3 regions of the Anaerobacillus sp. ABA4_114 genome follow, and region 1 is predicted to be linked to each of the others. Evidence: predicted binding sites of a transcription regulator. Region 1 holds the regulator's gene; each other region holds the start of a gene.
The links. Region 1 encodes CtsR, which represses protease genes until heat stress. Its sites were predicted from a motif close to ATGGTCAATAAAGGTCAAACA; they were not measured.
Positions count from the first base shown of each region.

Region 1 (2,203 bases):
AAAGCGCAAATAACCCATTCCAGCATTCTACCCTAAAACAAACCCATTGCATCCTTTCCAATCTCTCCCAGTTCGAAGCATCAATCAATACATTCCACGTTAAACTTCACTAATAGAAGGGTAAAATACATCAAAAGAAAACAGAGAAAGGGATCTATTATGGAAGTATTCGACATCACACTAGCAGACAATTTCGATACAATATCGATACGGATTTTAATAGCAGCAGTATTAAGTGGAGTTATAGGAATCGAGAGAGTTTAAAAGGCACCCAGCAGGTTTTCGAACTCACATTCTTGTTGGGGTTGGAGAGTGTTTGATGATGCTATTATCTCTATATGGTTTTGAAGAATATAATGAGACTCACGCTAATATTAACTTTGACCCTTCTCGTATCCCTTCATATGTTATAAGTGGTATAGGGTTTTTAGGTGCTGGAACAATATTAGCAAACGGTTGGACCGTGAGAGGACTAACAACTGCAGCATCGATTTGGGTAGTTGCTGGGATAGGGTTAGTTGTCGGAGTAGGAATGATCTATGAGGCGATATTGACTACACTGATCGTTGTATTGAGCCTCGTTTTCTTAAGCAAAATCGAGAAGCTCTACCTTTCTAAGTCACAGCATTGGGTGAATCTTTTTGTTGAGGAGGGGCTTTCGTTAAAGTCTGTTATAGAAAAGATAGAGGAAATGGATATAAGTGTTCTAGAAATGAAAACGGATGATCCAAAAAAAGCGCGATATGAAGGAGATAAGAAAATCTATACGTATTCAATCCTAGTGAATACAAATAATGCAACGAAACTCTCAACAATAGTCGATCACCTTAAAGAAATCGAGGAGATAAAAAGAATAAATTGCAAGGAATGAATGCCATATATTTGGGAATGATGGTAAGGTTCAAACAAAGAATTGAAGAGACATGTTACTTTCCAATCCATTTGAAAAGCGTTATAATGTATTTAACGTCAAATATAGTCAAAGTCAGTTTGGAGACGGAAGGGAGGCAGCGATGTGCGGAATGTTTCCGATGTAATTGAAGCATACATTAAGAAAATCTTGATGGTAGAAGGTAGAGATGCTGTTGAGATAAAAAGAAGTGAGATTGCTGATAAGTTTCAATGTGTTCCTTCTCAAATTAATTATGTGATCAACACCCGCTTTACGATTGAAAAAGGATATATTGTGGAAAGTAAAAGGGGTGGAGGCGGTTATATAAGAATATTAAAAGTGAAGCCTGAGACGCATGCAGATTTAATAGATGACATGCTGAATATGATTAAGACCCAAGTGCCACAGGCGGTATCTGAAAATATTATTCTAAGGCTGTTAGAAGAAGAGGTTATTTCAGCACGAGAAGCGAAGTTAATGCTAAGTGTTCTCGATCGAACAGTCATTACGATAGAGTTGCCGCTGAGAGATCACCTTAGAGCTAATATGCTGCGTGCAATGCTGACATCACTAAAATATAAACAATAGCATTTGTGTACAAATAGGAGGGTTGCCCTATGACGTGCCAGGAATGTGGTGAGCGTCCCGCTACGCTCCACTTCACTAAGATAGTCAATGGACAAAAAACAGAGTTCCATATCTGTGAAGTGTGTGCCAAAGAAAAAGGTGAGGTTGAGCCAGGCACTAACCATTTTTCTATCCATAACTTATTATCGGGGTTATTAAATTTTGAAACACCTTTAAGTGAAAGTTCTTCACACCCTATTTACAATAGAGAACGGCAAAGTTGCCCGAAATGTGGATTAACGTATCAGCAATTCACACAAATTGGTCGATTTGGTTGTTCAGAATGCTACACTACGTTCTCAGAGAACCTCGATCCAATACTTAGAAAGGTTCATGGTGGTAATACCGTTCATTCTGGCAAATTACCAAAACGTGCTGGAGCAGCGATCGAGATTGAACGTAAGGTACAAAATCTTCGCAGTAAAATGCAAGAATACATTCAGCAGGAGGAATTTGAAAAAGCTGCTGAAACGAGAGATTTAATTCGATCCCTCGAACATAAAGCGTCGGAAGGGGGAGAATGATGTCACTTCAGCGTTTTATCAGTGAAGCTGTTAGTCCATGGATGCAAGATGAAGGACCAGATTCAGATATTGTCATGAGTAGTAGAATAAGATTTGCTCGAAATCTGAAGAATTATGTTTTTCCGGTCCTTTCTAACGGGCAGCAAAATTTAGAGGTTCT
Region 1 covers NZ_JBSWUM010000001.1:4,092,281-4,094,483, reverse strand. The annotation lists gene ACXAEY_RS21340 (hypothetical protein) at 1-88, opposite strand, end outside; gene ACXAEY_RS21335 (MgtC/SapB family protein) at 293-871, shown strand; gene ACXAEY_RS21330 (CtsR family transcriptional regulator) at 1,016-1,480, shown strand; gene ACXAEY_RS21325 (UvrB/UvrC motif-containing protein) at 1,510-2,043, shown strand; gene ACXAEY_RS21320 (protein arginine kinase) at 2,043-2,203, shown strand, end outside.

Region 2 (2,203 bases), 470 kb from region 1:
GAAAACGTCGTTCAAGAGCTGCATCTTTTTCAATTTGACGATATTCTTTCAAAGTAGTAGCACCGATTAATTGAAGCTCACCTCTAGCGAGCGCAGGTTTCAGAATGTTTCCTGCATCCATCGATCCTTCGGCTGAGCCTGCTCCAACGATAAGATGAATTTCATCGATAAAGAGAATGACATTCTTTCTTGCTTGCAGTTCTGAAATCAACTGTTTCATTCTCTCTTCGAACTGACCACGGATTCCTGTGTTAGATACGAGAGATGCAACATCTAACAAATAGATCTCTTTGTTTTGTAATTTCGAAGGAACGTTTCCTTCAGAAATACGAAGTGCTAGTCCTTCGGCGATCGCTGTTTTCCCTACACCTGGTTCACCAATCAGGACAGGGTTGTTTTTGTTTCGACGATTTAGTGTTTCGATGACCCGTGCTACCTCTTGATCTCTTCCGATAACTGGGTCGATCAATCCTGCTTTTGCAGCATCTGTTAAATTCTTTCCTAAATCATCTAGTAATCCACCGTTACCAGCGTCGGTTTGCTCAGTAGATTGAGTATGACCTGATTGATTCATAAATGATTGAAAGAAATCATCAAATTGACCTTTTGATGACGGTGTTGTCTGACCATTCATCACATTTGCATAGCAAGAGTTGCACAGATGAACACGTTTTTTAGAATGATTGATCTGAACATTCAACTGAACTGTTGCAGGATTCTGATTACATTTTTCACAAAGCATATGATGGCCTCCTTTAAAATTTATAAGATCGTTATATAATAGTGCGTTACTTGTATTTGTTAAGGTCAATGTATTTTGTTTTGACTTTGACTATATTTGACCTTGTAACCATATTATAATCTGACTATCTTTGACTTTCAAGTGTTATGCATTTTCTAATCTGTTCTTATAAACAAAGCCGCGATAATTGTATCGCGGCTAAAAAAATGTAATATTTGAAATAAAGGAATTTTTTTGAGGGTTGGATAATAGATTGTATTAAACTACTTTTCGACAAAGGGTATACAAGTTTACTAGTCTGGCAACAATGGTGATAGATTATAAAGGGAGGAATACCAATGAATGATTCAGTCTATCAATTGATAGTTGAAACGACCGTCAAGCGCGTGCCTACCTGTCATGAATCACCTAATGATTTCTTCATTGCCCTGGATGACTGTGATTACCCGTACCTTATCCTACCTACTCCTAAAGAAATGTTTGATAACGATGATGTCTTTGCCATTCGTTTAATTCCTGATGTGTTGAATAAATTCCGCTATGATTTGGACAACTCTTATACAAAGCTTTCGTTCAGTCGATTTTCTACTTTTTTCGATGATAAAACGTATTATTTTGGTCCAGAAGATAACATGCTAGTGAAATTCCTAACCTCTTCTATCTACAAGAACTATGTAGCGTGGATCAGCCACCTGTACTTCAAACGGATCGATGATTTAATTGAACAATACAATAATGAACCGGGTAAAGAGCAGAGAAAATCAATTAAAGCGAAACTTTCTCGCCTTCTAATCGAAGCTTAGACACTAGACGCTCCACTTCATTCTGGACAAGTTGGCATCCTTCATCAAGAGACTCATAGTGAACTTTTATAACCTCACCCACATTCTCTGTCGCCTTGTAGGTGTACCTAGGATCGTAATAATTCACCAGAAGGCTTTCGACGACTGCTTCATAATTCTCTTCCTCAAGTGCGAGGGATATATAACGTCGTTCATTATCTGGCAGACGTTTCTCGATTCTTTGGATGCCCTTTACTATTTTCTCTCTATTCTGTTCGGGATGATATGTATCTAAAATGGTTTTTATTCGATAAGAAAGCGGGGCGTGAACATGTATGCGCGTCCCTTTTTGTTTGCCCTCAAAGATAAAGTCCGGAACGATAATGTTCCCAAGTCGCTTACTTTCAGACTCAATTACATAATAATCTGTCTCCCCTATTTCATTTAACCGATGAGAAAGCTTCGCTTCAAACTCCTTTTGACTTCTTTCTGGTAAATTCACTCTTCCGAAAACTGATCCTTTATGTGCAGCTAAGCCTTCAAGATCAATGACTGGGTAGCCTTTGTTTTTTAAATAATGTAAAATGTCTGTCTTAGATGTCCCAGTAAACCCTTCCACTATAAGAAAAGATACGTTTTTTTTAGCATGGCTTTCAAGTATTCTCATGACATTTTGACG
Region 2 covers NZ_JBSWUM010000001.1:3,623,197-3,625,399, forward strand. The annotation lists gene ACXAEY_RS18645 (ATP-dependent Clp protease ATP-binding subunit) at 1-742, opposite strand, end outside; gene ACXAEY_RS18650 (hypothetical protein) at 1,081-1,545, shown strand; gene mnmH (tRNA 2-selenouridine(34) synthase MnmH) at 1,508-2,203, opposite strand, start outside.
Region 2: ACXAEY_RS18645 (ATP-dependent Clp protease ATP-binding subunit) is a predicted target of CtsR. The motif match lies at 826-846, and genes of this name have one in related genera.

Region 3 (2,203 bases), 3.3 Mb from region 1:
TCAGTAAGTCGGGAATCAACCACAGACTTCGAAAGATCGATCAGTTAGCTGAAAAGCTCCGTGCAGGAAAGCCAATAACATAAGCAGAAAAATTACAGCCTGCGCGAGTAGTGCGGGCTTGATTTTCTACTATTCTAGGCCTTGAGAACATAGCGTTGGGACGTTTAGAAGTCTTAATAAATGGAATGCTGTTGGTAAGTACGTAGCAAATCTATAACAAACACATATACTTATTTTTTTCATCAATAAAGATAGCGCTTTCTTATAAATAAAGGAGGAATGGAAAAGTGGTTCAAAAAGAAGTAGTCGTAACGTTGGATACAGGATTACAAGCAAGACCTGCAGCACTCTTTGTTCAAGAGGCAAATCGATTTAATTCAGATATTTTTCTAGAAAAAGACGGTAAAAAGGTAAATGCGAAGAGTATCATGGGAATCATGAGTCTTGCGGTGGGCTCTGGCTCTTCTGTTGTTTTAACAGTAGATGGAAACGACGAAGAAGATGCTGTTTCATCTCTTGTGGACTTCATTCAAAAAGAAGACTAAAGAAAAAAGGTTGCCATCACGGCAACCTTTTTTTATTTATGCTTTTTTCTCCATAACTTCGTCGATCAAGCCGTATTCTTTTGCTTCAAGAGCTTCCATGAAACGGTCACGATCCGTATCGCGTTCGATCGTATCGAGAGGCTGACCAGTACGCTCTGCAAGAATTTTGTTGAGCTTTTCGCGCATTTGAATGATACGCTTCGCATGAATTTCGATATCAGAAGCCTGACCTTGTGTACCACCGAGTGGTTGGTGAATCATGACTTCACTATTTGGAAGTGCATAACGTTTACCAGGCTCACCAGCCGCTAGTAGGAACGCTCCCATTGAAGCAGCCATTCCGATACAGATTGTAGATACTTTAGGTTTAATGAACTGCATTGTATCGTAGATTGCCATTCCAGCTGTGATTGATCCACCTGGACTATTGATATAAAGAGAGATATCTTTATCTGGATCTTCTGCAGCTAGGAAAAGAAGCTGAGCTACAACTGCGTTCGATACGTTGTCGTCGATTGCAGTTCCAAGCATGATAATGCGGTCCTTGAGAAGACGAGAGTAGATGTCATATGCTCTTTCACCGCGGTTTGTTTGTTCGATAACCGTTGGAATTAATACCATAATAAAATTCCTCCCTTTTATTCATTCAAATATGTAGTTGCTGTAGGTTCATCATACCGAAAAGGTCAATATAGGTCAAATAAAGTGCTGTTCTTTTTGACTATTAATTTTTTCGCCAGCACATCGATGGTTCTACATATCTCCATTTTCCCCGCTGACAACCGTTTTAAACAGAACGAATCTGTCTTTTTTTAAATCGGTGATCGCTTAAAAAGTAACCCGCAATTCTTCTTTCAACAAGGTTTCTAATTTGGACTGACGTGTACCGATACGTTTGGTTGTATCCACGACAATAGACAGTATAGATGACGATATCTTCCTTTGTATCCTGAACTGAAGTTTTGATGTGTTGCTTATGAAGGACTGATTTTGCTTCTTTTAAATCTGTGGAAGCGAGAGTGAAAGCTTGATTGATCAGTTCCAAATAAGGGCGTGGAAGCTTCATCTTAGAACGATGAATCCATGCAGCATCGAGCTCCAGTACCTTTTTAACATAAGGAAGCAATAAATAATCCCGAACAGCACTTGCTTCCTCTTTACTTAGTCGGAACATGATCTTCACCGCCTGTAAGAACGTATGTTTGGTTTTACAATACTATGAGACGAATGAGACGTCAAGAACCCCATTCTATAAAGGGGAAGACGCAAAAAACCCCTTTTCGGAATGAAAAGGGGTTGTAATTATGTAGTTGGCGCGCCCGGAGGGATTCGAACCCCCGACAGACGTGGTACCGGAAACCACCGCTCTATCCTACTGAGCTACGGGCGCATACGTTAAGGGCAAGGATAATTATACGTGACAAGGTTTTTTTTTGCAAGGTGATTTTTTGGTTGAAAGTGACAAACACTAGAGCTATAACTGTGCTGAAGGTAGGGATTTCTTTGAAAGTAAATAGCGGAGAAAGTAAGTCGTTAAGTGATGCGATCGATCGCATCACAGAGGGACTTGAGAACGTTGTGGAATTGTACAATGAATCAGAAGAAGATATGCCGCTCATTCAATTTGAACCACAAGTAGTAGAAACGATTGAAAAAGC
Region 3 covers NZ_JBSWUM010000001.1:753,510-755,712, forward strand. The annotation lists gene whiA (DNA-binding protein WhiA) at 1-83, shown strand, start outside; gene ACXAEY_RS03615 (HPr family phosphocarrier protein) at 288-545, shown strand; gene clpP (ATP-dependent Clp endopeptidase proteolytic subunit ClpP) at 582-1,166, opposite strand; gene ACXAEY_RS03625 (YhjD family protein) at 1,333-1,719, opposite strand; tRNA gene ACXAEY_RS03630 (tRNA-Arg) at 1,857-1,935, opposite strand; gene ACXAEY_RS03635 (atypical membrane-integrating protein (Mistic protein)) at 2,004-2,203, shown strand, end outside.
Region 3: clpP (ATP-dependent Clp endopeptidase proteolytic subunit ClpP) is a predicted target of CtsR. The motif match lies at 1,228-1,248, and genes of this name have one in related genera.